3 regions of the Paenibacillus sp. J22P15 genome follow, and region 3 is predicted to be linked to each of the others. Evidence: predicted binding sites of a transcription regulator. Region 3 holds the regulator's gene; each other region holds the start of a gene.

Region 1 (10,113 bases), on a different contig from region 3:
CGCTTCCTGTAACACAGCATACGGATGAGACTTCCGCTAAGTTCGAGAAACGTTTTACAACTGGCCCGCATCATGTAACGGTGCACTTGGGTATTCAACGCGTAGCTGTCAAAATCGTATTCCCGTTTGCGAAGGTCGTTCCGGAAGCAACACCGGTTATTTTCACATTGCAGAAGGATAATGCAGGCGGCTGGAGAGAGGGAGAGATCTTTGATGATTTCCTTCAATCCTATGAACTGGATGCGAAGTTCAATGGCAGTTATTTTAAAGATAAACGTATTCTTCATGTCGATATCGGAGACGGCTCTACAGAATATCCGATTACGGAGGGCAATAAATTTTTGCGCCAATTCGTTCATGGCAGCCATCACGGTGCTGGCTATGCGATAGAAGAAGCGCTGCAGGAGTTTAATCGACTCATTCATTTGGCGGATAGCCCGCGTCAGTTTTTCAGTGATGTTATTAAGAACCCTAACCATAAGTACCATGCAAGGGCACTTAAAACTCTGAGAAGACCGCTTGAGAGTCAAGTAAGACAAATCGTTCAGCACGTCAAAAAACAGCTTACCAAGACACGTAATGAGATTGATCTAATTTGCGTATACGGCGGCGGAAGTATTCTTATGCGTACGGTTCTTTATGATCAACTGAAAGAGCTTTGTGCAGAGCGTGAAATGCAACTGCTGTATATTCCTGCGGAATATGCTGTGCTGCTCAATGCGATGGGGCTTGATGCTTTTGTGAGAGGTAAAATTTATGAGGCGCTAAAAAATAAAGCAGTTCAGCCTGCATAATATTAATTAGGCAAGCTATGGGATAATATAACGGATTCTGGTAGGTGAGTAGTATGAAAAAAACAAAGCTGCCCGGTGAGAATATCAGCTTAAAAACGAAAAAAACAGAAGACCCATTAATCATGTCATGGTTGAACACACAATCGAATTTAATGGATTCCCTTCGGTATTTGGTCGAGAATGAGATCGCAATAAATGGCGTTCGGAATTTACAAGCGTTTATTCCGATGGAGCGGAATCGACTGCAGGGCTCTCCGTCTGAGCAGCAAGCGAGTGAAACTCATCTGCATATGACAGGTGCGGAACAAGTGAAGGCAGCGGAAGTTGAAGCAAGTGCGGCTTCGGAGGCTCCGGTCCCTGTTCGTATACCAGTACCAGTAGCAGTACCAGTAGCAGTAGAAGAAGAAATAGATGATGAAGATATTGAAGCATGGAGCTAAGACGATCCGCATGTTAAAGCAATGCCTTATTTTCATAGTGAATAACACTTAGTAATTCTAAGTAATACCAAGTAACACAAAACACCACTAAGGAATGTTTTATCATACCTGGTGGTGTTTTGTGTTACTTGGGGTTAAACTGTAATCCAATAAAATAAAGGGCTGCATGCGGGAAGGAGTTAACCTTCTCAGCAAGTAGCCCTTTTGTGTATATTAGTGTGCTAGTGCGAACAGGCCATGAATGTGTGACAAGTAACGAATGTTACTTGCTTCTTTCATAAGCGATGCAGGCAAGCCTTTAAGCTGTGTTGCATTGCCGCCGATTGTACCAACGCCATCTTTGCGTCCAAGGCTGCCCAGTGTTCCAGAGAATACAGGTACAAACTTATCCATAACGCCGCCTTTGATTTGAACCGCTAGGTTGTAGCCTACCGTTTCGCCCATTTGCCAAGCAAGTTGAGCTGTTGGAGGGTAAGGACGTTCGCTGCCTTCTGGGAATACAACTGCGCAGTCGCCCGCTAGGAATACATCAGCGTGTGAAGTCGATTGAAGCGTTGGTGTAACAAGTGAACGACCGCGGTCTTCTGCAAGGCCGCTAGTGCCGACAACTGGATTACCTTTAACGCCGCCAGTCCAAATGATTGTGCTGGATTCAATCGTACGTCCGTCTTTAAGCGATACGGAGCTTTTTGTAGCTTCAGTAATCGCTACGCTCGTAATAAAGTGTACGCCGCGTTTTTCAAGGCTTGATACAGCACGATCGATCAATACTTTCGGGAAGATTGGCAGAACGGCAGGGCCAGCTTCTACGCAATATAACGAAATGTCATTGAAATCGATGCCTTTGCTGCGGCAAGTTTCAGGAAGTTTGTCAGCGAATTCGCCAACAAGCTCAACGCCAGTCAAGCCGCCGCCGCCAACAACGATTGTTGCATCAGCTTTGTTGCCTGATTTTTTGTAAGCGTCAAGACGATCTTCAACATGCTTACGGATACGATTTGCATCATTAACCGATTTAAGCACGAGGCTGTTCTCTTCAAGCCCTGGAATACCGAAGTAGTTCGTTTCACTTCCAAGTGCAACGACAAGCGTATCATACTTTTGCACTTGTCCGCTTTCAAGAACAACTTTCTTCTCGTTTGGTTTAATTTCTTTCACCGAATCAACGATGATATTGACTTGTTTGTCGCCTAGAAGCTTGCTAAGCGGAAGCGCAACGGCTTGCTCAGCAATTGAGTCCCCAGCAAGTCTATGCAGCTCAGTAATGATTTGGTGAGTTGGAAAACGGTTAACGATTGTAATGCTAGCTTCTGCTGCTGACAAATGTTTGCGTGCTGTTAGAGCAGTAAGAAGACCGCCATAACCGCCACCAAGAATTAGTATTTGCTTCGACATGTTCATCCTCCGTTCGTTCTATACGTATTCGGTGTATTATACTTTATCGTTTTTGCGTTCTGACAATACGCTAAGGAAAGCTTGTGCAAAGCGCAGTGTTTTTTGAACTTCCGGATCTTTTAGCATTTTCAACATAGCGAAAAGGCCAACTGAAGAGTTAGCAGTTTCTTGCGTGCGCTCACCAGCTTCAATTGCTGCTGCTGCGATACCTTTTGCTTTCTCTTGAACCGGTTTGACAAATTCACCGATACCTTGAGCGAAATCGTTGATTAACACTTTGTCTGTAGCGATGTTTTGTGCAAAATCATAAGCTTTGGTCATTAGAGTAACCATTTCAGCCAATTTTGGCAGGTTGTCCACGAGTACAGTTAGAGACTCTTGAACCTCCGGCTTCATCAATTGATCAAGTACATCCAACGATTGTTTTTCTTCCGCGAGGCTAACTGCAACCTCTTGTCCAGCAGATGGTTGTGACATAATAGAATGTCCTCCTTTACGTGAAATTGAAAGTAAGTTGTAGTCTCAATCGTGTCAGCCGCTAAGATAAGGATGCGTCCCAATGAGATTGTTACACTTTTCACATAGTTTTTCAAAAAATGAATGTGAGCATGTAATCGTCTTCTTTCAGGTTCTGCACGAGGCAGAATGATGGGATAGCGAGTATGACGTAACTGGATTAAACCCTTTGTCTCTATTCTACATCGTTTTCACCAAAAGTTAAAAAGAAATTTATTGCTTTCGATAAAAAGTTTTCAAATCATCTTCACATATCATCTTTAAGGTGTGTGTTTACACGTTATATTGCAAGGATGATAATAAGAAGAGGGTATAAAATCATGAATTGAAGGAGCTAACGATCATGCAGCCCTATACGCAAAGAGTCGTCTCCATTATCAAAGCGATTCCAGAAGGCAGCGTAATGACCTATGGTCAAATTGCAGCAGAGGCTGGCAGTCGCAGAAGCGCCAGACAGGTAGTCCGAATTTTACATTCGTTAAGCGGCATTCATAATCTTCCCTGGCACAGGGTTGTTAATGCAAAAGGAGAAATATCCATTCGTGATGAGGAAGCTCGTTATATGCAGATACATTATTTAAACGAAGAGGGCGTTTCGACGAGTGAGGATGGGCGGGTCGATTTGGAAAAATACCGTTATCATGCTGGAAGTGATGAAGAAAGCTAACCGATTTGAAGTGTTCGGTTATCCTCTCTTACCTGTAGGAATGGCGTATTATTCACATGTAAGGAAGACGGATACTCTTCGGAAAATGTAACAGTGCGATGAAACTTGGCTAGTATTAACATTTTCTAATTAAGCCCCATTTGAAACCCCGCATACGAACCTTTATTATGGTATAGACCAATCGAAAGGGGAGAGAAAAAAATGACAACTGAACTTACACCTGGCAACGTGCGAAACTTTACGATTTCCACAGAAATTTTTTATAACCCGAGCTTGGATATTCATTCACAAATGATTTATATCGTACTTAGCTCAAGTACTGCGGATTCAGCATCGCTCACCTTAGACGAGGTAGCGAAGAAAGGCCGTATGACGACCAAACTTGCGATTAAAGCGATGCAATTATTAGTTGATGAACAACTAATCCCACATAAATTGTTCCGCAAGATGATCGGGGAATTCCAAGATGATCGCCTATCATGGGCAGCTAAAGGATTGTTGACGTACTGCAAGGAGCACAAAAACATTACGTTATCTGACCTCATCATGCTCTCAGATCAATCCGGCGAGGATGAGCACAGCATTCGTAAAGCATTGATGGAGCTGGAGCGAAATGGTTACTTAGAGGGATTCCCGGAGCTCAATAAGTTAATGAATGCGTAATTAAAAATAGCAGAACCTAGGGCAGCCTCATAAGCTGTATAGGTTCTGCTATTTTTTTTGCTGAGGAGGCATAGCGTTGATTATTCTTTGGCTAATTTCTCAAGCAGCGCGTCGCCGTTTGTTCCAACCTTCACGTAGGCAAAACGAGCGTTTTGTTCCGTTTCAATGCCGGTACCTTCGGGTACAAAGTAAGTTTCAATGCCGTAGTATATCTCTCTCCAGCCGCTGAAGGAGCCGTTTATCACGATCTCCTTGTCCCCAAGCGGCTCGCCTTTTCGATATAATCGCTCAAATGTGGAAACCCCGTCGCTGCCTTGTCGAAGTACAACTTTGATCCTGCTGTTGTTTCGACGCGACTCTAATTCCTTGGCAATGAACTCTGGCGGTGTAGTAATGCTGTATTGCAGTCTTACATAGTCGCCCTGCAGGAGAGACCTCGGATCAAGCGGCTCAATCGCCAGCTTAATAGAGGTGCCGCTTGAGAGCAAAAATTCACTCACAGCAGCATGGTAGCTGACATAACCTAGCTGCAACACAACAACGATGGCGATTAGAATAGGGCTTCTGCGTAGCAATTTGCTGTACGAGTCAGTACCTTCGGTTACGGCAGCGCGCGTCCTATAAGCATATATATAAGTAATGGTAAGCGTAATAAGGCCTAACAGAGCTAATGTAAACGACTTGTGTAATAACGTCCAGAATAGGTCGTAATATTTGTATGCTAGGAATATGAACCAGAATACCAAGCTCACTGTCGCTTCAAGGATTTGGCCGCGGCGCACAAACAAGAAGGCAGTGATCGTCACCGTAACGAAGTTTAATATATTAAACAGCTCATACGAATAAGGGAAGATATCCTCCATAAAGGTAAGCCAGAAAAGCAGCAGCAGCGAGAAGAACAATCCGCATTCCCGCACATACTGCTTAAGGGCAGCATCTCTCAGCAGATGGTGGCTGGCATAGATAACGGCGTTCAGCGCTGTCATAATGAACACGATAAAGGTAGCCGAGTGATGTACGGACTCAAACATTTGAAAGAGAACGATTGCGATATTGATATTAATCAAGGTATAGGTGAAGAGATGCTGCATTCTTCCCTGCAGCTTGAACCAGCCCGCAATCGTCAGGACTAAGAAAAGTAACGATATGCCCGCCTCGTCAATCTCTACAATAGCAATCATTCCTGCTGCATATCCGATCGTTAGCACCGTATAACGAACGCTGGCATTTAAGCGAGGCAGGAATAAAACAGGAATAATAAATAGCAAGGAGATGACAAACAGAACGGTCTCGAACGGAATGTTATCGGCTGTGAGTAGAACCAATCCGATCAAGGAGACGCTGCCAATTATAACACCGATAACGGTAACGATAGTGGAGACGATTTTGCCGACCAGGGCACTCTTATGAGTCTCTGCTTCGGGTTCAACTGCCAGTGCTTCGTTATCCTGTGAACGATGTCCAAGCCTGTTCATATAACGGAAGAAAAAGACGTTTGCTGTCAGCAATAATGCAACAAAGAGCAGTCCGAGTATAAAAAATGCGGTAGAAGCATGCTCCAGCATAAGCTCTACATATTTGAAGACAGCAAATGCAGATGCGGCCAGCGCGTTCAGGGTCAGCATCACTTTGTCCAGACGCACTTGGGTGAAATAGTAGAAGCCAAACGCGATTGCTGCTACGCAAGCGATATTCATCCATGCTCCGTACGGATCGAAGCCAGTCAAGACGAGCAAGGAAGTATGAAAAACGATAAAGCTCATAAATTTGAGCGGTGCTGATGTGAAACGAGTGGTTTCGATGAGTATAAATAGGATGAGATTGATCAAAGCGAATAAGCAGCCGATCAGCAATATTTCAAAATCGCTATACACGATATGAACGGAACTAGGGAAAAAGTATTGCCACAAGGTTAAATGCACGAGTGTATAAGCGAGTACATAGAACGGGCTAAACCGTGTAATAAAGGCAAGCAGCAGGGCTGGAATGGACCAAACGAGAAATAGCTCGTAGGTGTCGGCATGTGAATTGTAGATTTGGTTGAGCAGAGCAACCGCCGCGCCAAAGGATATGCAGCCGCCGACTAGGAAAGCGGCAGATAAGAAGGAATGATGCCCCAGCATAATTTTTATTTTGGAGAAGATGAATGCTGCGCCATAAAATAACACCATAATTCCTGCAGAGGCGAGAATTTTATCGGCACGTTCAAGACCGCCCCAATTGGCAGCAAAGAAGTAGATGATGGCAGCAAGCAGCAGAGATATTCCCATTAGGAATCCGACACGTGTAACCGTTAATCGATGCATTGTACTCACATACCTTTCTAGTTGATTTGTCTTTTATTATAATGACCTATTCGGGGTCGAACTAGTACTCACTTTTTATAGTACTGCCTCCCATTGGGATAAACGGCTTTCCTATGATATAACCCGTTTCGACTAATTTGACCTTTATCGGAAACAAGTAAGGTCAGTTCAACCATCCGGGATATTGCGAAGCAAACAAATTTGCTATCTCTAAATGCAGTCAACGAGGCTGCACGAGCAGGTGAGCATGGCAAGGTTTTGCCGCTCAATGAAGTAACTGCCGGTTATGGAGGTCTCATGAATAACATAAGTTCCTCCTCCGGCGTAATTACAGACTCAACGACGAACCTGGCTTTTATCAGCCAAGGGGCAAAACATAGCTGGACACTCCTCACGATTGATTGTCAGGAGTGTTTTTTTGGTTATGCTAGTAGCAAACGTATGGTAGTGAATAATAGGGCCCCGTTCAGCATTATTTTGGCGGATAACTCTATAGTTGGTTAAATCGATTTAGGGAGCTCGCGTAGTGTATCAAGAAAATGGGCCAGTTTAGATCCTCTTCACTCGGCCTAAAGCAGAACGCTGCGTTGTAGAAAGTACAATAGAAACCTGACATGGGCGGCTAACCGAGGGTCTACGCTGCAGAAATGCAATAGAATCAGCACGGTAGAGTGGAAAACGAGAGAAATCGAGTCATTCTATTGCACAAAGTGCAACGTAGCTGAAACAGTGTTAGCACAGAGGAAATTCTACTGTAGAAAGAGCAGCGGTAGTTCTTAATGAGCAAGTGGTGGGTGAATAGTAGATGTTGTGGAGTGGTAGGTGTGAGGGTTAAACGCTGATTGAGGGGCGAGTGTTCGATGAAGCGGATTAGAATGTGTAAATGGTGGATATTGTTGATTGGAAAGTAAGGAGGTTTGGTAGCGGTTAGGGGCTGCTGCTGAGTGGATGGTGATGTTTTTTGGGGTAAATACGTGGGAAAACTGCCCTAATAGCCGATAGTACTAAGGTTTATGGATCAAAAGGTTAGTTATTATGCTATTCTTAAGGTTACGAAAGAATTAACTACTAAAGTGCGGAAGAGGTTTATAGATGAGTGAAGTAAAGTTTGCGGATTATGCGTTAAGTCAAGAAATTGTACGTGCGTTGGAGAGCCTGTCCTACGAGACGCCAACAGAGGTACAGCGCGAGGTTATTCCGGTTGCGCTTGCGCAGAAGGACCTTGTCGTTAAATCACAAACGGGCAGCGGCAAAACAGCAGCCTATGGTATTCCATTATGCGAGCTAGTGGATTGGAATGAAAACAAGCCGCAGGTACTGGTTCTGACGCCGACGCGGGAGCTTGCTCTTCAAGTTAATGAGGATATTACGAATATTGGCCGCTTCAAGCGGATCAAATCGATGGCTGTATACGGCAAAGCGCCTTTCCATGTTCAGAAGGCAGAGCTAAAGCAAAGAACACATATGGTAGTAGGCACGCCGGGTCGTGTACACGATCATATCGAGCGTGGAACACTTCCTATGGAGCGTATCAAATATCTCGTTATCGATGAAGCGGATGAGATGCTGAATATGGGCTTTATCGAGCAGGTACAGGCTATTATTCAACAGCTGCCGACGGACAGAGTGACAATGCTGTTCTCCGCTACGTTCCCAGAGGATGTCGCTAAGTTATCCCATCGCTATATGAACACTCCCGTTCAGGTTGAGATCAAAGCAGAGGGACTTACAACAGCTACAATTGAGCATTCGGTCATTGAGGTGAAGGAAGCGGATAAGTTTGCTTTGCTTCAAGATGTGATGATCGTCGAAAACCCGGACAGCTGCATTATTTTTTGCCGGACGCAGGAAAACGTGGATCAGGTGTTCAGACAAATGGCTGAGCTTGAGTATCCATGCGACCGCATTCATGGCGGAATGGAGCAGGACGAGCGTTTTGAAGTGATGAATGCGTTCCGCAGAGGTCAATTCCGTTACTTGGTCGCGACGGATGTAGCGGCAAGAGGCATCGATATTACGAATATTACACATGTCATCAATTTCGATATTCCGCTTGAGAAGGAAAGCTATGTTCATCGCACGGGCAGAACGGGACGAGCAGGCAAGACCGGCAAAGCGATTACATTCGCAGCACCAAAGGACGCAAGACGTCTAGCGGAAATTGAGGGCTATATCGGGTTTAGCATTAATAAATCGAAGGCACCTTCGGAAGAGGCGGTTGACCTTCGTCGAGAAGATTTTGAACAAAAGCTCAATATTGGTCCAGTTCTCAAAAAAGATAAGCGTGAGCAGCTGAACAAGCAGATTATGAAGCTTAACTTTAACGGCGGCAAGAAGAAGAAGCTGAGAGCGGTCGATTTTGTAGGAACGATTGCCAAAATAGAAGGCGTCTCCGCGGATGATATCGGTATTATTACGATTTTGGACAATGTTACCGATGTAGAGATTTTGAACGGTAAAGGCTCGCTTGTGCTGGAAGTGATGAGAAATACGACGGTCAAGGGCAAGCAATTGAAGGTTCGTAGAGGAAATAAATCTTAAGTCGCAAAGCTAACGGGAATGTAGATCGGGGAAAGAGCAGTTGTACCTGACGTTAACCTAGAATCAGCTTAGGAGATTACCATGGAAAGCATCGTCTATCAGATCGTTATGATGGTTGCAGCGGCTGTTGTGCTGATTGCGATGTTATCCATCGTATATGTAAGCTGGCGCAACGGAATTTCCCCTATGCCTTCTTCTTCACCCGTTCGCCGGGCGGTTGTCGATGTGATCAAACGGCTGCCTAAGAGCGGCGGCTTGATGGTGGATTCAGGATCTGGCTGGGGCACACTCGCGCTTCAGGTGGGAAGAAATAGCAGGGGCTGGCGAATAATCGGTATCGAAAATTCAGTTATCCCCATGTGGATATCTTTTTTGGCTGCGAAACTCGCAAACCTTGCGAATGTATCGTTCAAAAGAGGGGACTTGTACACATATTCGTACCGAGATGTGGATATGGTTGTGTGTTACCTCTATCCGGGAGCGATGCGGCGTTTAAGTTTGATTTTTCGCGACCAACTAAAGCCAGGGGCGTATGTAATAAGCGTATGCTTTGCTCTGCCCGACTGGGAAGCGAAGCAGGTCATTATATGCCGCGATGTATATCGGACCAAAATTTATATATACGAAGTTAAAGCATTATGATGGAGCCGTCATACCTACCTGTGACACTCTCCGAATATTATTTTAAGCGACTAGGCAACGAGTGTTGAAGCGTCTGCAAACCATTTTACCGTGGTTGCAGTGCTCAATACTCGTTTTTTGTTTATTTACCAAGCGTGTTTTAGTAATCA
Region 2 (10,113 bases), on a different contig from region 3:
GCGACATGCCATTCATTTCTAGTAAAGCGGCGGAGTTAATGCTGGAAAGGAAGCGGGATGGTTTTGAAGCCGTAGTGCCTTTGATCGCTGGGGAGATTTATCCTTTACACGCCATTTATGATCGGATGTGCTTATCGCATATCGTTCCGCTTCTCCATCAGGGGGAAACGAAGATCTCTGCTTTGCTGAAGCATGTCTTTTGCAGTGAGCTGGATGACCGGTTTTTGTACGAGAATGGTGTAGATTTGAATTTTGTGTCCCGTATGAAGTCGATTGAGGATTTTGAGGCAATGAGCCGGTTGGAAGCCTCGAAGCAGTAACACATAAGGGCTGGATGAAAGGATTGTTAAGCAATGAAAAATCGCAGCCAGAAATATGTCCGCAGAGCAGTAAAAGTTGATTACGCACAGCATGTGATCAGTCAGCATATCCGGCAAATGAACAGCGAGTATACATCGATAGATTCAAGTTTGCATAGAACAATATCGGAAACGTTGTTATCGAAGGAAATTATGCCTCATTTCCCTCGGTCGGGGTTGGACGGCTATGCCGTTTTGAGTGAAGAGGCCGAGTCTGCATCTCCACAAGATCCGGCATGCCTTAGGGTGATCGATGAAGTGCCTGCCGGATCTGTTTCAAATAAAACGGTGGTTCCCGGAACTGCGATTCGCGTTATGACGGGATCAGCGGTTCCGGATGGTGCGAATGCTGTTGTCATGTTCGAGCAAACGGAAGAGTTTCAACAGGATGGGCATGAGTGCATCCGGATTAAACATAAAGTTGCGTATGGGCAAAACATAGCCAAGCCGGGTGACGAGATAATGACCGGACAGCTGCTTATGGGCGCAGGCACTCGAATCGGTCCAGGACAAATTGCGCTGCTCGCTTCATTAGGTTATGACAAGGTTCCTGTTTTCATGCGTCCTATCGTCGGTGTATTAACGACCGGAAGTGAACTAACCGCAGTGGGGGATCCGCTCCAGCATGGGAAAATACGTAATAGCAATGCTTACATGCTTGCAGCGCAAATAGAGCAATATGGCGGGCTTGTTGTCAACTATGGCACAGTTCCGGATCATATAGATAAAGTGGCGAGTACGATTCATGCAGCGCTAGAGAAATGCGATATGCTCATTGTCAGCGGAGGGGTATCCGTCGGCGATTATGATGTCATGGCGGAATTTTTTACTGCAACGAACGGGAACGAAACCGAGCTGCTCTTCAATAAAGTGGCCATGCGGCCTGGAAGTCCAACCTCGGCTGCCGTCATGAATAAGAAGCTCGTCTTCGGTCTATCCGGCAATCCCGGCGCTTGCTTTGTTAGTTTTGAGCTGTTTGTGCGCCCCTCTCTGCTTGCGATGCAGGGTAAAGAAAGACCTCTCCCATTCAGTATTCAAGCGATTATGACAACCGATTACAATAAAGGATGTCCGCACGATCGATACATTCGGGGAAAAATGACTTACTCTCAGGAGCAAGTAACGGTGAGTGTGTTGGAAAAGAATAGTTCAAGTATGTTAGTATCTATTCAAGATGCCAATTGCCTCATTCTGATCCCATCAGGATCGAAAGGTGTCTCAGCCGGTCAGATCGTTAAATTGATCACTCTTCCTTATGAAATAACCAAGTAGCGAAGTGAGGTGGACGATGGAAAATCAGAACAAACAAGCATCCAAGGTCAAAGATGCTCTTCATAGGCCTCTTCGCGATCTTCGTATATCGATAACCGACCGCTGCAATTTCAGGTGCCGCTATTGCATGCCGGAGGAAGTGTTTGGCCCGGATTTCCGGTTTTTAGGGAAAGAAAAGCTGCTTACCCCTCAGGAGATCGAGAGGCTAACGCGTATTTTTGTTTCGCTTGGCGTTACGAAAATAAGGATTACAGGCGGGGAGCCGTTGTTAAATAAAGATATCGCTGACATTATTATGCGTATTCGTCGAATAGAAGGCGTAGAAGATTTGGCTGTTACAACGAATGGTTCGCTATTAAAGTCGAAAGCCAAGGAATTAAAAGACGCCGGGCTAGAGCGAGTTACCGTAAGTTTGGATAGTTTGGACGATGACCGGTTCGGAGCTATGAACGGGAGAGGTTTTCCGGTAAAAGGAGTATTGGAAGGCATTGATGCTGCAGCGGCTGCAGGATTATCCGTAAAGGTAAATATGGTCGTCCAGAAAGGTGTCAATGATCAGGATATTGTTCCGATGGCCCGTTACTTCCGCGAAAGAGGTCATATCCTGCGTTTTGTTGAGTTTATGGACGTTGGGAATAGTAACGGCTGGAATTTAAAACATGTTGTTCCGAGTCAAAAAATTATCGAAATCATTCATAATGAAATGCCTCTCGAGCCTGTAGAATCAAACTATTTCGGCGAGGTTGCATCGCGGTATCGTTATATTGGCTCTCAGGAGGAGATAGGCTTGATTTCCTCTGTAAGCCAGGCGTTCTGCAGTTCTTGCACGAGAGCAAGGCTTTCTGCGGAAGGCCACTTGTATACTTGTTTGTTTGCTTCAGAGAAGACCGATCTGCTAGAAATGATCAGGGGAGGCGCCAGCGATGATGAGGTGAGATCGTTCATCGCTCAAATTTGGGGCAAGCGTCAGGATCGTTATTCCGAGATGAGACTTACGCAGACAACTCCTAAGCATAAGGTGGAAATGTCCCATATCGGCGGATAGTCTGTTGTGCCGTATGATCAGAGATGATTGTTTTTCATATATAGAAGAGCCCGTGGCGAATGGATGCTGCGGGCTTATTTTTTTTTATGCACATGTAATTTGAATTCTCTGTGATAAAATTCACATCCTTGTTGGACGATTCTCTTTATGATTAAAGCATAAGGATTGAGGAGAATTGAGACTGCATCGCGAGGAGGAGCTAAAATGACTATCCATGGAGATAAACGTGAGAAGCTTATGCTGATCGGCAACGGTATGGCGGGAATCAACACGATTGAGCAAATATTGAAGCTGGCGCCGGACAAGTACAACATTACGGTCATAGGTAAGGAGCCGCATCCCAATTATAACCGTATTCAATTGTCCTACCTATTGGAAGGCAGCAAGTCATTCGAAGAAATAATATTGAATGATTATTCCTGGTACGAGCAGCACGGAATTACATTGCTCGCCGGGATCGAGGCAGAGCAGATCGATATCGACTCCAAGCAAGTGCAATTGAGCGATGGGACGTTCAGCGCCTATGACAAGCTGATCATTGCGACAGGATCCAAACCCGTTATGCTTCCGATTCCAGGTGTAGATAAAGAAGGGATCGTCAGCTTCCGAGACGTGCAGGACTGTGAGCGAATGACCAGCGCGGCGCGTACACGGAACAAGGCTGCGGTCATCGGCGGAGGCTTGCTCGGGCTTGAAGCCGCGAAGGGATTGCTGAAGCTGGGAATGGAGGTAACGGTCGTTCATTTATTCCCGGATTTGATGGAACGGCAGCTTGACACAGCCGCCTCCGCCATGCTGCAAGCGGAGCTTGAGGAACAGGGAATTCGATTCCTTCTAAATAAGAAGACGGTGTCAATCGGCGGTGGAGCGAGTGTTGAAAACCTGCAGTTTGAAGACGGCTCATCGCTCGAAACGGATTTCCTCGTGATGGCGGTAGGCATTGCGCCGGAGACCGCACTGGCTCGCGATTGCGGCATAGAAACAGCAAGAGGAATTGTCGTAGACGACTTCATGCAGACAAGCACGTCTGATGTATATGCGGTTGGCGAGTGTAATCAGCATCGTGGCGTCAGCTATGGACTTGTTGCGCCGCTATACGAACAGGGAGCCGTGTTAGCCAAACATCTATGCGGATTGTCTGTAGAGCCTTATCAAGGCTCGATCGTATCGACCAAGCTGAAAATATCCGGCGTCGATGTTTTCTCTGCAGGGGAGTTTCAAGATACTTCCGGGCTGGATGTTATCCGCATGCAGAACAATTGGAATAAGACCTATAAAAAGGTGCTTCTTCGCGATAACCGTATCGTCGGCTGCGTGTTGTTCGGAGATATTACGGATTCGGCCCAGCTGTTCAAATGGGTGAAGGCGCACGAACCGATGACGCAGGACATTCATGACCAGCTTGTGGGCCAGGCTCATGCAGAGGGCGCGAATCCGCTTACTTTCGTTGCCGCTATGCCGTCCGATGAAATTGTTTGCGGGTGCAACGGGGTTACCAAAGGCATGATCGTCGATGCGATTGCAGATCAAGGTCTCCGTACAGTAGATGAAATTAAAAGCAGTACGGGCGCCAGCCGGTCATGCGGAGGCTGTAAACCGATGGTAGAGCAGATCCTTGCTCTGACGCTTGGTGATCAATATGAGGTCAACCATCAAGCTGCCGAGTCGATTTGCGACTGTACGACCCATAGCCGGGAAGATGTGATCACGGCCATTCGAGATAAGCGCCTGACCCATGTTCGCGAAGTGATGAACGTGCTGGAGTGGCACAACCCGGAAGGCTGCACGAAGTGCAGACCGGCGATCAACTATTACATCGGTATGGTTTGGCCGGAAGCTTCTGAAGACGAGAAGGATTCCCGGTTTGTCAACGAGAGGCTGCATGCCAATATTCAAAAGGACGGCACCTACTCGGTTGTACCTCGCATGTACGGCGGAGTTACAACACCGGAGCAGCTTCGCAAAATAGCCGATGTCGCCGATAAATTTGAAGTGAAAATGGTGAAAGTAACGGGGGGACAGCGTTTGGATCTTCTAGGCGTGAAGAAGGAAGACCTTCCTCACATATGGGAAGAGCTTGGCATGCCATCGGGGTATGCGTACGCCAAGGCCCTCCGAACAGTGAAAACATGTGTCGGCTCTAAATTTTGCCGGTTTGGTACGCAGGATTCCATTACTATGGGAATACTGCTGGAGAAGAAATTCGAACGGCTATGGATGCCAGCCAAGTTTAAAATGGCCGTTAACGGCTGCCCGCGTAACTGCGCTGAGGCGGAGATTAAGGACTTCGGTATTATCGGCAACGATGGAGGCTGGGAAGTCTATGTAGGCGGCAACGGAGGGGTGAAGTTAAGAGCTGCGGATCTATTATGCAAGGTAAAAACGGATGAAGAGCTTATCGAGCTTGCGGGTGCATTCATCCAATTTTATCGAGAAACCGGAAAGTACGGGGAGCGGACATCGGATTGGATCGAAAGACTGGGCCTGCCTGCGATTGTCCAAGAGATTGTCGAGAACAAACAGCGCCGGAAAGAGCTAGTAGCTAGAATTGAACTGGCCTTGCAAGGGCTGCGCGATCCGTGGGGTGAAGTTGTAGAGAGGGAAGAACTGCGGCATCAATTATACGATCACATTCATGTGAAGTGAGGGAGGTAGCAGTATGGAAACCATGACGAGTAAAGGTAATGTGAGCTATTACCCAGTGGGGAAACTTACAGATTTCCCACTGCATTTGGGGAAAGTCGTTAAGTTCGGCGTTGAACCTGCGGTCGCCATATTCCGTTTGTCCGAACGCACCGTGTACGCACTCGAGAATAGAACGGGACATAAGAAGGGAGGCCCTCTCGCCGAGGGTCTTGTCAGCGGGGACTATGTATATTGTCCGCTTCGTGACTGTAAAATAAGCTTGTTGACGGGAGAGGTTCAGCTTCCGGACACCGGACAGGTGAATACGTTCCCTGTACGTATAGAAGGCGATATCGTCCTTGTCGGTATCGAAGGGATTGTTGAACTTTGAATAAGGATGAAAGCCGCTATCCGGAAGTGATCGGCGAACTGCAGATTATGATGTCGCAGATGCAGGGGTCTTGGCAAGGAGAGATTTGGAATCGCAAGAAGAACGGTGCTGTCTATCTGGAGTGGTTAACGATCAGCTCGGTTAAAAACGATGCGGACGAGGTCGTTTATTACTCAGCCATGTTTAGTGATGTGACCAATCGAGCGATAGAACGATGTTAAGCATAAAGGCTATTTGAAAAGCGGTAGGCTAGGACCTAAATTAATGTCCTACACTACCGCTGTTTTATTGTCTAAACGTTCCCTGTTATGTTCTAGATTCATCGTATAGCTCCCGTATGGTAGATCTTCACCTTTACGGAGGTATGAAACTCAACGTCGGCAAAATCCTTGTCCCAGTCGAGTTTCCGCCAAAGATCCGGGTGATGTGCTCTAATTCGAAGTCCTACTCCATACAAGTCGCAATTGTAATTTTGCAATTTTCGAATGGCATGTTGAGCTTGATCAGTTAGCAGAACCGAAAGCGTTTGATTCCATTTTTCGATATTCTCTTTCATGAATAGATCTTTTTGATTGAATTCCTGCACATGAGCCGTTAATTCCGTATTTAAATTTGCAATGATTTTCCCTTGTTTATTTACGTTTACTTTGATCTTGCTCTTCGAATCCAGAATCCCCAGGGTCATATAATTGTTTGTCGGCGGGACTTGATTTTCAAGAACTTTTAACGTTATTTTAGCGTATTTCGGGTTTGCCTTCGTAAAGAGTAAGCTAAGCCGCGTATCATCAGTAGAAAGTATGCCTGTCATTTTATCGCCATGAACGATCGCAGAGCCGATTATGGCAGGCTCCTTATCTTTAAGCTCTAATAACGGCAGAATAAGATCCATACCGAGCTTCGGTATTTTGTCTCCTATCGTTCCCAGGTCCTCTTTGCTAATTGTTAATTCCTTCTCCTCGCTCAAGATTAATCCGGATAGATAGGGCCCGACTAACGGATCCTTCCTATCGACTGCTTCCATTAGTTCCTTCGGACTGCCCTTCACGATGGCTATTTTGGCAGTTAGCGCAGAATTCCGGTCCCGGTATTGGATGTTGAGCGGGTCAAAAAGATTTTGTTTGGCGATAGTGTCGCTTAATAATAACACTTGAATTTCAGAATTATCCGCTGTTTTTTCCGTTTTATAATCGATTGCTACACGTGCACTGCGAAGCGTGTTCCCGGTTCCTGTAAGGAAAACTCCTCGCCCCTCCGCTTTGCCGGTAAACGATGAAACGGATAATTCGATTTTCCCATCCTCAGCTTGATCAATACCGGCGCACAAAATCAAATGGTTATCTTTTAACAGTCGTTGGTCCCAACAGCCTGTCTGACTGAGCAAGACAACAATCATTAAAGCGAGTCGAATTCGTTTCAAGTCCTTTGTTTCGTTCCTTTCCCTTGTTTGATTATGGATCCGAGCAGCAATACGACCGGTACCCCTACCAGAGTCAAGAGCGCACATAGTTCTAAATAAGGCGTCCAATTGTCGACTGCAAAAGGATTATGCTGCCATAAAGCTAGTGCGAATGGCACCAGAGCTACCCACGGCACGAACTTAGCATGATTATCGTTGCGAAATACATGCGCCAGACTAAACGAACCAAGATAGAGAAACCCAACGAATGAGGTGATGGACGAAACGATCCAAAACGACAAGAAAATCAGATCGATTCGTTCAACGATTCCAAAAGTAAATCTGCTCAGCATATATAATACGGGCTCAGGAACTTGATCCAGCCTCTCAGTCGATAAATAGACGATGCAGGTTATCGTAATTAAAACGTACATACCGATGACGTACCACGATGCCAACGAGACGCTTTTCAAAATTTGTTTATTTGAGCCTAAAACAGCAGGATGTATTGCGATCAATACTTCAAATCCGAGAAGCGACAGCATCGTGGTTTTGGTTCCAAGCAGAAGCGAAGGCACGGGAGTTTGTCCAATGGGCTGGATATTCAGCCAATTCGCGTCTTTCATCGCATATACCGCAATCCCAATAAAGAATAGATGCAAGACGGTCTCAAGGAGGTAAAACCGCGCGATCGCTTTCAAGCTTTGTCTCCCCATATAGACGGAAACCAAGATGATCAGCCCCATCGTCACCCATTTCGGTGTAAGAGGATAGGCCCATTTGTACAAGATGTCGAACGTGTTCATCAAGGATAACATATTGACGAACGTAAAATATCCTGCATACAAGAGAGTGATTCCGTTGCCCGTCCATTTCCCCAAAACGCTTTCGCAAATTTGAAAGAAATGGAGACCCGGATACCTTCGCATCACACCCCAAAGGAGTAAAAGCGTGAGCTGGACGACAACTCCAGCGATTAGTATCGAAATCCAGCTATCCTGCTTCCCAAATTCATGCACTCGATATGGAAGCGAAAGAATCTCCGTTCCGATTTGGATTTGAGCGGCCAGCGCAAACAATTGAAGCAGGGAAATTTTATTATTTTTCTGAGTCATCCGATTTCCATCCTCGCGAATCCGATTCACGCTTAAGCTTTTGCGGCCTTGAATCTTTGGGGAGTTTATCCATTTTCCATAGTGGCAGTCGAACGAAAGTATCTTTGAAGCCAGAGAAACTTCCTGTCGACCACGGGGCCAAATACGGCGTCCCGAACGATTCCAACGCGCAAAGATGCATCACCAATACGGTTAGGCTTAATATGATCCCCATGAATCCGAAGGTAGCCGCTGATACCATCATCGGAAACCGCAGCAACCTGAGCGATGTCACCATCTCATTGGAAGTGACGACGAAAGAAGCCGTTGCTGTGACCGCTACGATGATGACCATAATATTGGACACCAGATTAGCCTCAACGACCGCTGATCCGATGACCAAGCCTCCCACGATACCGATAACCTGTCCGATGGAAGTAGGCAGGCGTACCCCGGCTTCACGAATCAGTTCGATCGTCAGTTCCATGATCAGCGCCTCGATAAGAGGCGGATAAGGAATTTTTTCGATCGACTCTTTAATCGGCAATACAAGCTTAAACGGCAGTGCTTCAAAGTGAAAAGCAACGACCGCGATATACAAAGCAGGCAAAGTAATCGCAATCATAAAGCTGAATAATCGAAGCAACCGGTAAAACGATCCGACTAACCAACGGCTATTGTAATCATCCGGGGTCTGATAAAAAGCAAAGAATGTAACGGGTAAAATTAACGCCGTAGGACTGCCGTTGGCAAGAAGAACGACTCGCCCTTCCATTAAATTATGAGCGACCCTGTCCGGTCTCTCGGTATTCAGCAATTGAGGAAAAGGAGAAAACGATGCGTCCTCGATAAACTCCTCCACAAATCCAGGGGACATGATGAGATCCGTTCGGATGGATCGGAGGCGCGTGCTTATCTCTTCGATCAAACCGGGGTTTGCAATATTTTTCATGTATAAAATCACGACTTTTGTTTGGATCTCTTCGCCGATCATGAAGGATTGGACGACAAGATTCTTGTTCGGCAGACGGGTTCGCAACAGGTTGATGTTGACATTTAGGTTTTCGATAAAGCCTTCATGAGATCCACGAATGATTTTTTCGTTCTCTGGTTCATCAATAGACCTTAGAAATTGCGACTTCACGTCAATGGAAACTGCTGTTTGCTCGTTCTCTATGAAAAGAACGGCATAACCTTGCAACAAATCATCGACGGCGTCGTTCAAATCGGTTCGCTGCAGCACTTCGCGTGCCGTGAGTACATCGCAAAATGGCCGGTCGGAATGATGGCTCACCGGGTTTAAAATCTGCGTGTGAATCTTATTGTCATCGGTCATCGTTTCCAGATAAACAAGCTTCCCGACGAGGGAGGGCAGCTTCAATTCATGAATTTTTAAATCGGCAGGCTGGTTCAACGTATGTTGTATAAATTTGATATTCGCATCAACGGAGGAAAGAGGAATAAAAGCCGGTTTATCCTTTGGCTCGTTCATTTGTATGTTGTTCTTTTTAAACTGAAACATCTTCCAACCCCCCTTTAGTTTGTATGATGTGCTAATTGGTGGAAAATTATAAGGGGCTTCAAATCGTATGTAACGAATGATTCACAGCAGCTATTAGAATTACGCTGTTTTCGCAAGAATTGTCGCTATCTTGACCATACTGATAAAAGGTCGACTTTCAACTAGTACATTGGTGTTAAAGGATGGTTAATATGAGAGATGAATTATGTATAAATATCTATTTAGATGAAACGGATACTCCGTTTTCAAAATACTATAGCTTAGATGATGTTCACCTAAGTTCTGATCTTGAAGATTTTATTTTGTCAAAGCAACACAGTGGTAGAAGAAAAGAAGTAGATGTATTTTTTTTAGGTCAGAATGATTTTGACGAAAAATCATTGCAGGCTGCCACATTTAACACTTTTTC
Region 3 (10,113 bases):
CTTAGAGCTTGGAGCCGGGAGCGGAAATCTCTCCATTTTACTTGCTGCAGCGGGTTCAAAGCTAACCGTCATTGAGCAATCGTCAGAAATGCTCTCGATCATTAGAGAAAGACTCCCTGCCGTTGATGCGAAACAAGGCAACTTACTTGCTCTGCCGCTCGTCGCAACCAGCTATTCCTACATTGGGTGCAGCTTCGCAATGCATCACTTAAATCATTCCCAGCAGCTGCTGGCTCTTGAAGAAATGGACCGTGTATTACTCAAGGGCGGGCGAATTGTCATAACGGGACTCATGGATGAGGTAGAGATTAATGGTGAAATACCTGTTTCCTGTGAAATTAATGCCCATTGGCATCCCTCCTCTGCTTCTCAACTTGTTAATTGGTTAAAAGAGAAAGGATATTCTACAGTAACCGATCGTCTTAGTCCCCAAATCGGTTTACTTTATGCAATTAAGCCATAAACGCTTACGTTAAGGCAGCCTTTCCTCAAAAAAAAAGGCTAAGCCGGTTGGCTTAGCCTCTTCCTCCACGAAATTTTTGCGCATGTGCGCGTGCTTCGTCCGCATTTGTTACTCGGTTGCGGGCCCAGTCGATCAGTATTCGATCAATGTATCGCAAACTTAGCTTACCTGCGAATACAGCTTCCTTCAGCGCAAAACGAATAATCTCATCTGTATATCGATCATGATCAAGCCAGCCTGTTATCGTATCGCATTCTAAAGGAGATAACAAGCGTCCAAACTCTTGCTCGAATACAGTAAATATATCCGATGATGGCGCCGCAGGTGCCTTTATCGGTTGACGCTCAGCCTTCCGCGTTTCACGCTTTTGCTCTGCCGTCAGTGCAGCAGCCTTTAACAGCCAGCCCGTCCAGTTGTAACGCTCTGACTGCATTCCTGTACCGCTGTCCACGTAATCATCAATCGTCAAAAAATCATCTTTTATTAGCCGGCCAAGTACTTGACCTATTTCTCTGACGTCTAAACCCATCCGTTCAGCCAATTGCTCAGGCGTAGGGAAATCATTCATGTCTGCTTCCATATAAACCATGATTTGCAACAGCAGCATTGCTTCTGTATCTGACAAATCAAGCTGACGGTATGTACGCAGCAGCATAGCCGATACAAAAACTCCGCCTTCCTGCAGTGCAGCTGCCATACCATGCGAGTAAGCTTTCCATATCTCGTTGTTCAATGCCAGCTGCCTCCTAAACGATTACGCCTGCAATGACGTATTCTTTTGCGTTACGATATTATACGTATCTCGTGCAATGAGAAGCTCCTCATTCGTTGGAACGACCAGTACTTTCACACTGGAACTGTCTGTACTAATCTCCCGAACATCCTTGCGACGTTCCGCATTGCGCTTGTCATCCAGTTCAATGCCAAGGAAGGAAATGCCTTCACATATTGCTTTACGCAGAGCAACAGAATTCTCCCCCACTCCAGCTGTGAAAACAATCGTATCCACACCGTTCATCGCAGCTGCGTATGCGCCGATATATTTTTTGACACGATAAGCGTACATATCAAAAGCAAGTTTCGCGTTTTTGTCGCCTTCCTGCATTGCTTCAGTAACCTCTCGCATATCGCTGCTTATACCGGAAATCGCCAGCATGCCGCTATGTTTGTTCAGCATTGAATTTACTTCGTTTAATGTCAATTCCTCTTTGTTCATTACGAACGGTACTATCGCAGGGTCAATATCTCCGCTTCGCGTACCCATCATTAATCCCTCTAGAGGTGTCATTCCCATACTTGTATCAAAGGATTTCCCATCCAAGATAGCCGTACAGCTAGCGCCGTTACCAATATGGCAAGTAATCATTTTGAGCGATTCGAGCGGCTTCTCCAAATATTCCGCTGCATGTGCACTTACATAAGAATGCGAAGTTCCATGGAAGCCATATCTGCGAACCTTATGGCGGCGATACAGAACAGTAGGAATAGGATATAAATAAGAAGTGTTCGGCATGGACTGGTGGAAAGCTGTATCAAACACAACCACTTGCGGAACATCAGGCAAATTCGTTTCAACCGCGGCGATTCCCATCATATGCGCTGGGTTATGAAGCGGCGCTAAATCAAATAGTCTGCGAATTTCCAGTTTCACCTCTTGTGTTACGAGAACGGAGCTGCTGAATACCTCACCGCCGTGAACAATACGATGCCCGACAGCTTGAATTTCGTTCAAGCTCGTGATTGCTCCGAATTCAGGATTAGTAAGCATATTAATAACCTGCTTAACAGCGGCAACATGATCAAGAATTTCACTGACTTTGCGAACCTCTGGCTTATCAACCGGTTCATGAGTAACAATCGAAGAATCCATTCCGATTCGTTCTACACGTCCGCTTGCAAGCACCGATTCGTCTTGCATATTATAAAGCTGATATTTTAAAGAGGAGCTTCCTGCGTTGATGACTAGTACTTTCATTAAATCCGATCCCCATCCATATCATATTTGAAGAAGCCGATTCCTGACTTGGCTCCAAGATGTCCGGCACGCACCATTTTTTTCAGTACGATCGACGGACGGTATTTCAGCTCGCCATACTCACGGAACATACGTTCAAGAGCTGCCAAGACAGAATCCAGACCAAAGCGATCACACATCTCGAACGGTCCATGTTGGAAGGAATAGCCGATACGCATAGCGCTGTCAATATCCTCAGCTGAGGCAACGCCTTCTTCCAACACATGCAGTGCTTCGTTTATAAATAGGCATATTAGGCGAGTGGTTACATAACCAGGAGATTCAAATACCATGACTCCTTTTTTGTTAATAACCTCTTCCACGAAATGTTTCGTACGTAAGAAGGTATCCTCTGACGTTTTTAAACCCCGAACAATTTCAACAAGATCGATTTTGGATACAGGGTAAATAAAATGTAATCCGATAACACGCTCTGGCTGGTTTGTTACGCTGGCAAGCTCAGTTAAGCTAAGAGTAGATGTATTGCTTGCTAAAATAACATTAGATCCGCAAATTTGATCAATTTTTTCGAAAATAGCTTTTTTCGAATCCAAATCCTCTGTTATCGATTCAATAACAAGCTCACAGCCCGCTAACTTCTCAAAGCTTGTAGATCCCTCTATTTTATTCATAATAAGCTTCTTCTCCGAATTCGTGAGCGCCCACTTCTCAATTTGTTTGTCCAAGCTTAGTTCAATCATTTGTTTACCATAAGCAAGACGCTCGTCCGATTGCTCGATAATAATAACATCCAATCCTTTGGATGCCAGCATTTCCGCGATCCCTTGACCCATCGTGCCTACTCCTACAACTCCAACTGTTTTGATATGCAATTTATTAGCTCCTTTAGTGTGGGGAGAGTCCTTCTTATAATGTTATTAGAAGCATTCTCTGCAAAGATAGTTCATTATTATTATAACGTTTTTCATCAAAAAAAGAAGGCGGACGACGACTCCGCCTTCAAATTGTAATATTGTAAACGCTTCATGCTGCTGTATTGGAAGAAAAGAGCTTTCTAAACTCCTCACCGCTCAATGTTTCCTCACGAAGAAGCGTTTGAAGAGACTTGTTGAACACTTCTCGATTCGTTTCGAGCAGTCCTTTCGTTTGCAGCATCAGATCATCCAAAATGCTTCGATTAATGGTTGCCCACCCTTCCTTAGTCATCATCGAAGAATCGATAATACCAAGCTCGGTCAATCCAGATTCTACTAACGTTTTGACAATATTCATCGATTGCTCGAAATCGCCTCTCGAACCTGTGCTGCGATCACCATAAAACATTTCTTCAGCCGCAGCCCCGCTAAGCGCAATCATAATTTGACCGTTCAGAAATTGCTTCGTATACAAATATTGATCCTGCTGCGGATTATGACGAACATACCCCAGTGCTTGTCCACGCGGCGATAGTGCGACCTGTGATACACTGCCAGGACGCATAAGCTCTGCCATGATGGCATGTCCCAGCTCATGAAGCGCAATCCGCTCACGCTCTTCCTTCGATGCTTCACGATCCGTTTTCTCACCCATCATAACTTTATCGATGGCCATCGACAAATGCTGTTCAGCAATCGTTTCATTATCATCACGCATAGCGTAGATTGCTGCTTCATTCATAACACTCTCTAGCTGTGCGCCAGAGAAACCAAAGGATTCACTTGCGATACGTTCCAAGTTCACGCCAGTCCGAATCGGCTTGTTTTTCGCATGGATATTCAAAATATGCAATCTGCCCTTCTTATCCGGCAGCTCGACACCAATGTGCCGATCAAAGCGGCCTGGACGCAATAAAGCACTATCAAGCATTTCCTTGCGGTTAGTTGCTGCAATTAGCAGAATACGCGGCGCTTCGTTTGCATAAATACCATCCATTTCTGTCAACAGCTGATTTAACGTTTGATCATACTCTCGCTGCTGGCCGCCATCCCTTTTGCCGCCAATGACTTCAATTTCATCAATAAAAATAACAGCACTGCTTTTTTTCGCCTTATTCGCTTTCGTCCGAGCCTCTTTGAATAGGTCTCGTATACGCCCTGCCCCAACACCGACATACATTTCAACAAACTCACTGCCAGATGCAGTTAAATAAACCGAATCTGTATATTGAGCTGCTGCCTTTGCGAGCAGTGTCTTCCCGGTTCCCGGCGGACCTGATAACAAAATACCTTTCAACGGCCGAATGCCAAGCTTAGCGATTTTTTCTTGATGTACAAGAAAATCTAGTGCTTCTATAAGCTCCTGTTTCGCTCTCTCTTGACCTCCGATTTCTTCAAAGGTTAGTGGTGCCAACTTCTCTTCAGAGCGTCGCTTCTGGCTAGATAACGCTGTTAGCTTCCCTCTTCCTTTGGTTGCAAAGACCACGGTAAAGGCAAGCAAGCCAAGCAATACAATGGGTACAATATTTACTCCAATAAAAATTAAAAAAGCTAAAACAACGGGTAAAAAACCTATCGCAATTTCTTTCCCATATTTCAACATATTACCATGCCTCCATTTGAACTGGCTTGCGTGGCAGTACGACATATTTCACCGCTTCAGTATTTTTAATTGTGATATATACATTCGTTTCATCCATTTCTGTCGTCACTGTGACATCCTTCATGGATTTAGTTGCTTCCTTCAATGCTTCTGGAATGTCGGAATAAGCTTTCGTCTCCATCGCTTCAGCAACTTCGAACAACGAAGCATACCATATATCTTCGAGCTCTTTGCTCGATTTATCTTTAATATTAAGCTCAAGCTGACGGTCACCAAAAACGTCCTTGCCGTTAGCAGCAATACTTTCATATATATCACGTAGATTCGCATTCGGCGCTAACTCTAATGAGATAGACACCTTGTCACGATTCATCATTGGTTTTTCTGAACTTACAACGCCTTGGATGTTATTAGTTACTTTCTCTAAAGGTGCAGCTACAGCAACTTGATTGTAGATTGCCCATCCACCGAATAAAATGGAAGCTGTAATTGCAGCAGTAATAACAATGGGTATCACACGTGGTTTCATCATTATGAAAATCCCTCCCGCAATTTTTTATGATAGATCCGTATATCAACTCCGCTATACGAAAGTATATCATGTATTGCTGCGAGAATCGTCCTGCAATATAAGGAAACGGGGCCTCACGGCCCCGTTTTTGCTGGTAATGTATAAGAATCAATAAAAGCTCCGTTATCAAAACGATAGAAATCATATTTAAAGCGCTGCGCTTCCTCGCCATCACTATAATAAATTTCCCAGACTGGACTATCATCTAGCAAGCCCGGCTGAATTCGCTTCACGACTGCCTTTGGTTTCTTACTATTGAACGTATTTTTCAATGTTTTTTCGGATATTCCATATGTGGCTTTTGTTACAGTTGGCGATTTGCCCTCCGTCATCCATACAAATATCTCTTCATCTTGTTGATTAACACCTTCAACGATCCAGCTGCTTTTTTGCCAAGTATGATGGGTAACATTTGTTACCTCTACAAGGTCAGCCGCTTCTGCAGCTTGTTCTTTCACGGCTTTAATTGCAGACCACTGCTCTTTCTGAACATCTCGGAAATAAATAAAGGAAACTGTGATAAGCAGCAAGACGCAAACAATGATTAAGAACAACCATCGCTTAAATGTCATAAATGGAGGACGTTTCCTTGCTGTTGCTCGCATTAGGCTTGCAGCAAGCGATCAAAGCTCGCTTGTGCCTCGTAACGAATTTTCTCCTCATCCAGCCATGTACATTCACCATTCTTGAGCACTTGGCGGCCATCAATCCATACATCCCGTACATCTCGCCCTGATCCCGAGTAGACCAAATGCGATATGATATCCGTCTGCGGATAGAAATGCGGTTGTTCAATGTTAATCGCGATGAAGTCCGCCTTCATTCCTACTTTGAGACTTCCTAGGTTATCTTGCTGCCAGATGGATTTGGCTCCATTGACTGTACCTAGCTTCAAAGCTTCCCAAGCTGGAATTGCAGTAGGATCTCCCGATATGCCTTTGTGAAGCAACGCCGAGAATCTAATTTCCTCGAATAAATCAAGGTTATTATTACTTGCGACGCTGTCTGTTCCAAGAGATACGGTTACACCTGCGCGAATCAAATCAGGGACACGAGCAATGCCGCTCGCAAGCTTTAAATTGCTGACAGGATTATGCGATACCGCTACCCCTTTCGCAGCAAGCAGCTCGATTTCAGCGTCATTCAGATGCACCGCATGCGCAACGAGAGATGGACGCGAGAAGAAGCCAAGACGATCCAAATGCTCAACTGGACGCAAACCGTAGTCACGTACGTTTTGTTCCACTTCAGCAATCGTCTCCGACATATGCGTGTGCAATGGCAAGTCATAATCATGGGCAGCTTGTACAAACCGCTCAATGTATGCCGGCGGACAAGTATATGGCGCGTGTGGAGAAATCATCGTTGTAATACGTCCGTCAGCTTCACCATTCCAGTCGCGTGCAAAGGTGATTGCCTCTGCAAGCTTAGCTTCTTGCACATCTGGAGGACAAAGTCCGATAACTCCTCTTGTCAAAACACCGCGGATGCCGCTTTGTTCGACCATCTGAGCTACCTGATCCATACGATCATACATATCGACAAAAGCCGTCGTACCGGATTTCAGCATTTCCACGATGGCTAGAGCGCTGCCCGCACGCGTATCCTGATCAACATATTTACCTTCCATCGGCCACATTTTCTCTTCCAGCCATACTTGTAAATTTTGATCATCCGAATAACCGCGAAGCAAGGTCATTGCTGCATGACCATGCGTATTAATAAGCCCAGGCATATAGGCGAGCTTGCTGCCGTCGATTTTTGTAACCTCATCGGAAAGCTGCTGAGGGATTTCTGTACCTATGTACGTAATCCGATCATCTGTAACGACCATATGTCCTCTAAATGATGGATTCTCATCATCCATCGTAATAAACAAACCATTTTCAATCCAAAGCTGACTCATCCTGCGTCTCTCCTTCTCTAACTAAATAATAGGCTAAGCTAAGCAATTCCCTAGTGAAATCAGCATTATGTATCCGTATCTCATCCGGTACTCGCAAAATAGCAGGCGCGAAATTCAGAATGCCTTCTACGCCTGCCTCCACAAATTGATTTGCTACATTTTGAGCTTCGAAAGCCGGTACAGTAATAATACCAATGCGAATTTTTTGTTCGGCAACAATGGAAGGAAGTTCGCTCATGGGCATCACGATCAAATTATTGATACTCGTCCCGATCTTACTCGGATGTTCGTCAAACACAGCAGTAATTTGCATGTTATCCTTCGAATACTTATTGTAATTGCATAAGGCATGCCCCAAATTACCCGCTCCAACCAAAGCCACCTTTATCGTCTGATCGACCTTCAAAATTTGACGGATCTTCTCAATCAAATAGACCACATCATATCCTACACCTTTTCGGCCGAAATCACCGAAATAAGCAAGATCTTTACGAATCTGAGCAGGATTCAAATCAAGCTTAGTGCCTAAATCCTGCGAAGAAATGGTTTGAATCTCACGATTAAGCATTTCATTCAATACTTGCAAATAAACAGGAAGTCTTCTGACGACTGCTTCTGATATTTTCGTTTGCTTCATCGTTTTTTCTCCTCTTCGCTTAACACAGCTTGATTTTCCTGATTTCCCTGCAGCTCAGTTGTTTTATCATCAGACAACCACTCCCTCATACGAACGACCATTTGATCCGTATGCATCGTTTCGATTTTAGGGCCTGGCAGCGAATATAAGAAATGCTTCCCGTAGTAAGTGTCGATTACCCTAGTATCATATATGATTACGATCCCTTTGTCTTGCGACGTTCTTACAAGTCGTCCGAAGCCCTGTTTAAAACGAATAACCGCTTGAGGGATGGACAACTTCATAAACGGATTTTGCTTCTGACGCTGCAGCATTTCTGCCTTTGCCTCAACGAGTGGATGATTAGGAGGCTGGAATGGTAAGCGTACGATTGCAAGACATATTAAAGCTTCTCCCGGAATGTCTACACCTTCCCAGAAGCTGCTCGTTCCTAGCAACACAGACTCCGGCGTTTGCCGAAAGCGTCTAGTCAGCTTCGTTCGGTTGCCGCTGTCTATCCCCTGACCAAGCACTTGAATACCTGAAGCACTCAAGAGCGCTTTGAGCGGCTCATACACCTGTCTTAGCATACGATAGGAGGTGAATAGGACAAGCATTCTGCCCTTTGTTTCCTTCGCTGCGTCAGCTAATGACTTAACTAGCATATCGAGATAGGTATCATCTACGGCTGCTCCTTTTAGAACAGGGAAATTACGCGGTATGACAACTAATGCTTGTTCCCTATAGTTAAACGGGGATGGCAATTGAACTGTTTTGAGTCTTCCCTGCTGTTCATAGCCAAGCAGACCGAGCTGTTCCTCTGCGTATTGAAATGATTTTTGCACCGATAACGTCGCAGAAGTAAGCACAATACTTTCTTTCACATCGAAAAAATACTTTTGCAGTTGGGCGCTTACATCAACTGGAACACCATAAAGCTGAACAGATCTATAGCGATAAACGCTGCTTGCTTCAATCCAGAACACAGAATCCTTCAGTTCTAAGGTAACGAAGGTTCTCAATTCATCCTTCAGACGTGATAAATCTCGAACGGCTCCATTTAAATCTGTAATAATCGCTTGCACACCGGAATCGTCAACACGATCCTTGATGTCCGTGACCATTTTATCAACTGTTCGGATGACACGATTAAGCTCTGTATGAATATTGCCTTCAACCGTCACGCCATCCTCCCAGCTTTCTGGAAGCTCATTCTTTTTAAGCCTGCATACGGATTGACCATTTTCGGTCGGCCCGTCGGATGAAGTAGAAGTAAAGCTGTAGAACATTTCAAACAGCTTATCCCAATGTTCCTTTATCTCTTGAAATATAGGAATTACCGTGTCAATGGTCTCCAGCCATGAAGCCTGATGTGCGTCATCCTCATACAAAAGTTTTTGACGAAGACCTGGCAACAGCCCAGAGCGTGTATCTTTATATAGTCGAAGAACGGCCTGCGTTAATGAGAAATAATTGATTTGCATGCCAAGATGCTTCCCAGCCACTTCTTCAACATGATGTGCTTCATCAATAATTAAATGAGTATAAGAAGGCAATAAGCGATGATCCGCTTGTACATCAGTAAACAGCATGGAGTGGTTGGTAATTGTAACATCAGCAATGTTCGCTTCATGCTTCGCCCGATGATAGAAGCATCTCTTGAACCATGGACAAGCGCGATTCAGACAAGAATCTGTGTCACTTGCTACCGTTGACCAGAAATCAGCACCTTTGTTGCCAAAGTTAAGCTCCTCTTGATCACCTGTCTCCGTCTCTCCAAGCCATACGACCATCTGTGCAGCGGTTACTGTATCTTCAATAGGAGATACAAGATCTTTGGTGTTAACTTTACCTTCGAATTTACGCAAACACAAATAATTACCTCTGCCTTTAAAAATAGAAGCTCTGAACTCGAATGGCAAAATTTCCTCTAACAAAGGCAAATCACGCTGCCTAAGCTGCTCCTGCAAATTAATCGTATGTGTGCTGACTACAACTTTTTTGCCGTTTTGAATGCCATAATAAAGTGCGGGGATTAAATAACCGAGCGACTTGCCAGTACCCG

The links. The regulator Rex, encoded in region 3, represses fermentation and respiration genes when NADH is low (regulators of the CRP and FNR family bind a similar motif). The targets are predictions, from matches to a motif close to TTGTGAAATATTTCACAA.
Region 1: AC0YN6_RS30110 (helical membrane plugin domain-containing protein) is a predicted target of Rex. The motif match lies at 3,195-3,212, and genes of this name have one in related genera.
Region 2: nirB (nitrite reductase large subunit NirB) is a predicted target of Rex. The motif match lies at 2,785-2,802, and genes of this name have one in related genera.

What each region holds. Positions count from the first base shown of each region.
Region 1 covers NZ_JBWDNT010000037.1:406-10,518, reverse strand. Annotated here, with positions in the region: gene AC0YN6_RS30125 (ParM/StbA family protein) at 1-794, shown strand, start outside; gene AC0YN6_RS30120 (hypothetical protein) at 848-1,234, shown strand; gene AC0YN6_RS30115 (NAD(P)/FAD-dependent oxidoreductase) at 1,448-2,629, opposite strand; gene AC0YN6_RS30110 (helical membrane plugin domain-containing protein) at 2,666-3,106, opposite strand; gene AC0YN6_RS30105 (MGMT family protein) at 3,489-3,812, shown strand; gene AC0YN6_RS30100 (hypothetical protein) at 4,014-4,475, shown strand; gene AC0YN6_RS30095 (GDYXXLXY domain-containing protein) at 4,556-6,781, opposite strand; partial or broken gene AC0YN6_RS30090 (methyl-accepting chemotaxis protein) at 6,947-7,285, shown strand; gene AC0YN6_RS30085 (DEAD/DEAH box helicase) at 7,874-9,322, shown strand; gene AC0YN6_RS30080 (class I SAM-dependent methyltransferase) at 9,404-9,964, shown strand.
Region 2 covers NZ_JBWDNT010000002.1:135,205-145,317, forward strand. Annotated here, with positions in the region: gene mobA (molybdenum cofactor guanylyltransferase) at 1-320, shown strand, start outside; gene AC0YN6_RS05480 (molybdopterin molybdotransferase MoeA) at 354-1,631, shown strand; gene moaA (GTP 3',8-cyclase MoaA) at 1,648-2,676, shown strand; gene nirB (nitrite reductase large subunit NirB) at 2,881-5,322, shown strand; gene nirD (nitrite reductase small subunit NirD) at 5,336-5,692, shown strand; gene AC0YN6_RS05500 (hypothetical protein) at 5,689-5,913, shown strand; gene AC0YN6_RS05505 (Ger(x)C family spore germination protein) at 6,012-7,109, opposite strand; gene AC0YN6_RS05510 (GerAB/ArcD/ProY family transporter) at 7,106-8,203, opposite strand; gene AC0YN6_RS05515 (spore germination protein) at 8,187-9,704, opposite strand; gene AC0YN6_RS05520 (hypothetical protein) at 9,896-10,113, shown strand, end outside.
Region 3 covers NZ_JBWDNT010000001.1:936,600-946,712, forward strand. Annotated here, with positions in the region: gene AC0YN6_RS04370 (MerR family transcriptional regulator) at 1-463, shown strand, start outside; gene AC0YN6_RS04375 (DnaD domain protein) at 516-1,196, opposite strand; gene AC0YN6_RS04380 (acetate/propionate family kinase) at 1,218-2,438, opposite strand; gene AC0YN6_RS04385 (3-hydroxyacyl-CoA dehydrogenase family protein) at 2,438-3,310, opposite strand; gene AC0YN6_RS04390 (AAA family ATPase) at 3,462-4,955, opposite strand; gene AC0YN6_RS04395 (hypothetical protein) at 4,957-5,487, opposite strand; gene AC0YN6_RS04400 (cell wall elongation regulator TseB-like domain-containing protein) at 5,601-6,098, opposite strand; gene AC0YN6_RS04405 (amidohydrolase) at 6,131-7,432, opposite strand; gene AC0YN6_RS04410 (redox-sensing transcriptional repressor Rex) at 7,413-8,069, opposite strand; gene dinG (ATP-dependent DNA helicase DinG) at 8,066-10,113, opposite strand, start outside.